Regions from separate parts of the Halobacillus sp. A1-3 genome, predicted to be linked through region 2. Evidence: predicted binding sites of a transcription regulator. Region 2 holds the regulator's gene; the other holds the start of a gene.

Region 1 (3,425 bases), on a different contig from region 2:
AGAACATTCGCAAATCAGATTACGCGAGGAATTTTTAGAAGAAATCATCAACCAAAGCTTCAAAAGCTCAGCGATTGCATTAGAACGGGGAGAAAAGTTAGGCTATGACCTATCATTAGATCAAGCGGTCCTCCACATCAAACTGACAGATTATAGTGATAGTGAGCACCTCAGTAAAACCGTCCATGCTGTCCAGAGCCATATCATCAATCTTTTTCAAAAGCAGAACAGGCAGATTATAGTGAGGAATAGACTCGATAATATCATCATTCTTTTGGAAGTAAAGACAGGAATGGATAGAAAAGCCAAAGAAGATGTACTATCTGCAGCTGCTACCCTTTTGGAAACTTGGAAACAAAAACACCCGCACCGTAGGATGTTAATCGGCGCAGGGAAGATGTATAACCATATTAATGACTTAAGCCAGAGTGCTATGGAAGCAAAATATGCCGTCGACCTTTCGCATCTATTACTTGATAGTAAAGAAATCATCCACTTTGACGACCTTGGAACCTTTCATTTTTTGTTGCAAATGAAAGAGGTCGGGGTCAACTTGCACCAGTTTTATGATGAACAAATAGGAGATTTACTGAAAGCAAGCGAGAAAGGGATCGACCTACTTCATACATTGGAAACTTATTTCAAACATAACTTGAACATGCAAACAACAGCCCAGAATCTTTTCGTCCACCGCCACACATTAAAATACCGACTGAATAAAATTGAGGAGAAAAGCGGACTCAACTTACGTTCAGCAGATGATCGGCTTAAGATACAATTAGGCATCGCAGCTTATAAGATCGACCAGTATTGACTTGTGGTATTCGTTATGGGAATAGAGAATGAGGAGCGTAAATCCTTTGCTCATCTATCCTCAACTCCTAATATTCTCGCCTGGACTCGCTTTTAACACATTCTTTTTAAAGATAACTTCGAAAAACAATACACTTACGTCAAATTTTGCTCACAAAAAAACCTCTCGATATTTTAACTAATACGTCAAGATATCGAGAGGCCTCATAAACGGTGGTAGGTTTTACACGGACAACCGTACTAACAACGGGGACGCTTTAACTATTTCGTGTCTCTACGGTCAACCAACGTTTATTTACTTTTAGCGCGCCTGAGAGGATTCGAACCCCCGACAGACGTAGAACCGGAATCTACCGCTCTATCCAACTGAGCTACAGGCGCAAGAAACGACATGCAAATAATATTATAGTAATTTCACGTTAAAAACGCAATAGTTTTTGTTGATCTTCTCATTTCTATTCCATAAAATTCTTATTACATACGTTTATACAAATAGTTTTAGGGAATGATGGTAGAAGAAAACTTGCAGAAATAGGTTAATCGTTTTGTTTGACCTTTTCTGACCTTAATTGTATGATGAATATATTCCATCATAATTAATTGATGATAAGGAGGAAACCACAATGAATTTAGTCCCTACAGTTATTGAACAAACAAACCGCGGAGAACGTGCATACGACATATACTCCCGCTTACTTAAAGACCGGATTATTATGCTCGGAAGTCCGATCGATGACAATATCGCTAACTCTGTTGTCGCTCAGCTTCTATTCTTGGCTGCAGATGACCCGGATAAAGACATTTCCTTGTACATCAACTCTCCAGGTGGTTCAATCACAGCTGGTATGGCAATCTTCGATACAATGCAGTTCATTAAACCGAATGTATCAACAATTTGCACAGGAATGGCTGCATCAATGGGTGCTTTCCTGCTTAATGCTGGTGAACCTGGTAAACGTTATGCACTACCAAACAGTGAAGTGATGATTCACCAACCACTTGGCGGTACTCAAGGTCAAGCTTCTGACATTGAAATCCACGCAAAACGAATCATTAAGATGCGTGAGAAACTAAACAAAATCCTTGCAGAACGTACAGGTCAACCTTTAGAAATCATTGAGCGCGATACGGACCGTGACAACTTCATGTCTGCACATGAAGCTGTAGAATACGGGTTGATTGACAAAGTTATGGATAAAAAAACTGATGAATAATAAGTTCGTAAAAATCCGCTGTGTTTTCACAGCGGATTTTCTTATATTATGGGAACGTTCCCGTAAAGTTTACGTTCATATTTTCACAAATAACGATAAAAATTTACGACTCTTTTACAAAATCAGACAGTTCTTCTAAAGCTGTCTCTTCATCCGAGCCATCAGCAATCAATGTAATTTCCTCACCTGTACCAACAGCCAGGCTCATCAACCCCATAATACTTTTAGCGTTAACTCTTTTTTCATCTTTTTCAATAAAAATATCTGAACTGAAGCGGTTGGCTTGTTGTACGAACTGTGCGGCAGGTCTTGCTTGTAATCCAGTTTCAAGTTCTACTGTAATGGACCGTTCGATCACCTATCATTCTCCTCTCTGTTTCCCCAACATAATCTTTGGAAAGCGCATTCATAGCATACGGAATAAAAACGCTTCCGTCTTATAGAAAGCGTTAATAATTGTAATCCATTATAGCATGAATAGCTAATGAAAAACATTAATTTCTTGAGTTTTCTGTAACTTCTCCACGTCGAACTTTTTCAGCAAACTCATCTATTTTTCGAAGACGATGGTTAATGCCCGATTTACTAATAGGGGATCCAGAGACATATTCTCCAAGTTCTTTTAGAGACACTTCCTGATATTGCAGCCTCAGTGTCGCAATTTCCTGAAGCTTATCCGGCAGTGCTTCAAGACCGACTGTTCTTTCGATAAACTTGATGTTTTCAACTTGTCTAAAAGCAGCACCGATCGTCTTATTTAAATTCGCCGTTTCACAATTGACTAAGCGGTTAACTGAGTTACGCATATCCCTCACTATCCGGACGTCTTCGAATTTAAAAAGAGCTTGATGAGCCCCGATATTACTGATCAGTTCGGTAATTTTATCCGCTTCTTTCAAATAAGTAATAAATCCTTTCTTACGACTCAACGTCCGGGCATGAAGACCGAATTGATTCATAAGCTTACACAACGCCTCGTTGTGTTCCTCATCAGAAGAATAGATCTCCAGGTGGTATGAAGATGTCTCAGGATTGTTTACGGAACCTCCGGCTAGGAAAGCCCCTCTCAAGTAAGCTCGTTTACAGCATGTATCCTGAAGGAATTTCTCTGGAATATCCGGGTTAATGGAGAGAGGGCCATTCAGTATTTCCAGATCATTTAATACTTTATCCGCCTTCTCTTTCATTCTAACAATATAGACGTTATTCTTCTTCAACCTCATCTTTTTACGAACGAGGAGCTCAACAGGATACGGATATAATTTTTTAATTAACGTATAGATTCTTCTTGCAATGGCTGCATTTTCTGTTTGTACATCAAGTACATATTCTCGATTGGATAAAGAAAACGTGCCATTCATCCTTACTAGTGCAGCAAGCTCTGACTCCAAGCAGCAC
Region 2 (3,425 bases):
AGAAGTCATATGCTTCTGGTTTTTTCTATATTCATAGTGTGGTACATATAGTAAAAGCAAGGAGGGATCTGGATTGGAATGGTCTTACTTTTTTGATGATGATATCTTTACATTTATTTTTCGAATCATGATGGCTCTACTTTTATCAGGATTAATTGGGTTTGAACGTGAACTGAAAAACCATTCTGCTGGTTTCCGAACGCATATACTAGTAGGAATTGGTGCATGTCTCATGATGCTATTATCGCTCTATGGTTTTGAAGAATTTATGGATAAGTATGAGAATGTACGATTTGATCCTGCTCGTATACCTTCTTACGTAATTAGCGGTATCGGCTTTTTAGGTGCAGGGACGATTATTGTAAATGGAATGACAATTCGGGGATTAACGACTGCGGCATCCATCTGGACCGTGGCGGGCATCGGGCTAGTCGTTGGTGCGGGAATGTATGACATTGCTACAATAACCACCCTCCTCGTCTTACTTAGTCTCGTGTTCTTGAATAAGATTGAGAAGAAGAAATTCAACACCAATAGCAAGCATGTGTTTTACATTAAAGTAGAGCCGAATATTCGCTTGAACCAAGTGCTGGCAGTCTTTGAAGATGCGAATTTATACGTAAATAAAATAGACATTAGAAAACAGGAAAATGATTATCAAAAGCTGATTATAGGCCTGGATAAAAAGCAGACCTATCAAGCTGCCCCTTTGCTTCAAGCTTTATCCAATATTACTGAGGTCATTCAGGTTAGCCATCGTGATTAAAACTACGTAGAATTCTACGTAGTTTTTTTGTTTTAACTTAAGAAGAAACAGGGAATCATGAGAGATGTATTCTATATAAACATTTTAGTTGCGTATTGCCCAAAAATGAGTATAATAAAATTAAAGTCAAAGATAGTCAAAGTCAAAAAAGGGGGAGGGTAAATGAGGAATATTTCCGATATCATCGAAGAATATTTAAAGAATATTTTAAATGAAGATCATCAAAAGACCATTGAAATTAAGCGGAGTGAAATTGCTGACCAATTTCAATGTGTACCTTCTCAAATCAATTATGTGATTAAGACTCGTTTTACAGTGGAAAAAGGATATATAGTAGAAAGTAAACGAGGTGGGGGCGGATATATCCGGATTAGTCGGATCGAGCACAAAAAAGATTCAGATATGATTGAAGAAATTATGGATATGGTTCAGCCTACAGTTTCCCAAACAGCAGCGCTTGATGTTATTACCCGTCTCTTAGAAAGTGAAATCATAACAAATAGGGAAGCGAAAATAATACAAAGTATTATTGACCGCGAAGTACTAGCTTTTCCTCTCCCCTTACGTGATGAAGTTCGATCTCGAATTATGACAGCATTACTGTTTACTCTTAAATATAAAAGTTAAGGAGAAGGGAGAGAATGAGATGGAATGTCAAAATTGTCACCAAAGACAGGCAACCGTTCATTTAACTCAAGTCATCAATGGTCAAAAGACAGAAATTCACGTATGTGAACAGTGTGCCAAAGATAAAGGGTATATGAACTACGGGGAAGAGAATTTCACATTGAATGACCTCCTTTCTGGTCTATTTCATACTGAAAGCCCCTCGTCATTCAGTAATAAAAGTACCCAGCCGTATAAAAAATCCACACAGCTGAAGTGTCCAACATGCGGGCTGACTTATCAAGAGTTCGCACGAACAGGAAAATTTGGGTGTGCATCCTGTTATCAAACTTTTGATGAAAAATTGAATCCTATTTTAAGGCGTGTGCATAGTGGTAATACGACTCATGATGGGAAAATACCTAAACGTGAAGGCGGCAACCTGCACATGAAAAGAGAGCTTGATGAACATAAATCCAAGCTTCGACAATTAATCGAGCAGGAAGAATTCGAGGAAGCAGCGAAAGTTAGAGATAAGATCAAAACTTTGCACAGCCAACTTCATGAGGGGGAGGACGGTGATCAATAATGTCATTGCAACAGTTTATGAACGAGGCGATAAGCCCTTGGATGAAGCAGGAGGGACCGGATAGCGATATTGTAATGAGCAGCCGAATTCGACTTGCTCGGAATTTTTCGCAGCATCCTTTTCCAACGGTCGCTTCTGAAGAAACGTTAGAAAAAATCCTCGAGTTTTTTAACGGAGAATTTAAAAATCAATCTTTCAGGGATTATGAAAATTTCGAGCTTGTAAAGATGAAAGAGTTGCAACCCGTTGAAAAGCGCGTATTAGTGGAAAAACATTTGATCAGTCCTCATTTAGCTGAGAAATCAGACCAATCTGCTACGCTCATTTCTCAAAATGAACAAGTATCGGTTATGGTCAACGAGGAAGATCATATTAGGATTCAGCTTTATTTCCCTGGCTTCCAGCTTGATCGAGCTTTAGAGCAGGCCTCTCAACTGGATGATTGGCTGGAAGAAAAGATTGATTATGCTTTTGATGAAAAGCGTGGATACTTGACCGCATGTCCGACAAACGTGGGGACAGGGATGCGGGCATCCGTGATGATGCACCTTCCAGCCTTATCAATGACTCAGCAGATCAACCGTATGACCCCGGCTATTAACCAATTAGGTTTAGTTGTTAGGGGAATCTATGGAGAAGGCAGCGAGGCTGTGGGAAACATTTATCAAATATCGAATCAAATTACACTGGGAAAATCAGAGCAGGATATTGTGGAAGATCTCCATAGTGTAGTTAAGCAGTTGATCGATCAGGAACGAAAAGCAAGAGATGCATTGATGAACCGTTCTGGAATCCAGTTGGAAGACAGAATTTTCCGCTCATATGGTGTTCTGAAGCACAGTCGTATCATAGAGTCTAAAGAAGCGGCTAAGTGTTTATCTGATCTTAGGTTAGGAATTGATCTTGGCTTCATTGATCATATTCCAAAGACTATATTGAATGAGCTGATGATTTTAACTCAGCCTGGATTTTTGCAACAATATGCAAAAACCACACTAAGTCCTGATGAAAGAGATATTCGAAGAGCATCACTAATTCGAGAAAGACTTCAATTAGAAAATGAAGAATAATGTTAGGAGGGATTGTCCATGATGTTTGGGCGTTTTACAGAAAGAGCTCAGAAAGTACTTGCATTAGCACAGGAAGAAGCTGTTCGCTTAGGTCATAACAACATTGGAACTGAACACATTTTACTTGGATTAGTCAGTGAAGGTGAAGGTATAGCGGCTAAAGCATTAACAGCTCTAGGTCTCGAATCATCTAAAATCCAGCAAGAGGTTGAAAAACTAATTGGAAAAGGTGAGAAAGTATCACAGACGATCCACTACACACCACGTGCTAAAAAAGTGATTGAACTATCTATGGATGAAGCGCGTAAATTGGGTCATTCCTACGTGGGAACCGAGCATATTCTTCTAGGGTTGATCCGAGAAGGTGAAGGCGTCGCTGCCCGCGTATTAAATA

What was found. The regulator CtsR, encoded in region 2, represses protease genes until heat stress. The targets are predictions, from matches to a motif close to ATGGTCAATAAAGGTCAAACA.
Region 1: a site for CtsR is predicted at 1,360-1,380, ahead of clpP (ATP-dependent Clp endopeptidase proteolytic subunit ClpP). Genes of this name have one in related genera too.

Annotation. Positions count from the first base shown of each region.
Region 1 covers NZ_JBPCEO010000005.1:128,234-131,658, reverse strand. The annotation lists gene ACRYKC_RS10635 (PucR family transcriptional regulator) at 1-814, shown strand, start outside; tRNA gene ACRYKC_RS10630 (tRNA-Arg) at 1,119-1,194, opposite strand; gene clpP (ATP-dependent Clp endopeptidase proteolytic subunit ClpP) at 1,413-2,027, shown strand; gene ACRYKC_RS10620 (HPr family phosphocarrier protein) at 2,131-2,385, opposite strand; gene whiA (DNA-binding protein WhiA) at 2,522-3,425, opposite strand, start outside.
Region 2 covers NZ_JBPCEO010000014.1:18-3,442, forward strand. The annotation lists gene ACRYKC_RS19240 (MgtC/SapB family protein) at 128-766, shown strand; gene ACRYKC_RS19245 (CtsR family transcriptional regulator) at 929-1,393, shown strand; gene mcsA (protein-arginine kinase activator protein McsA) at 1,413-1,961, shown strand; gene mcsB (protein-arginine kinase McsB) at 1,961-3,031, shown strand; gene clpC (ATP-dependent protease ATP-binding subunit ClpC) at 3,050-3,425, shown strand, end outside.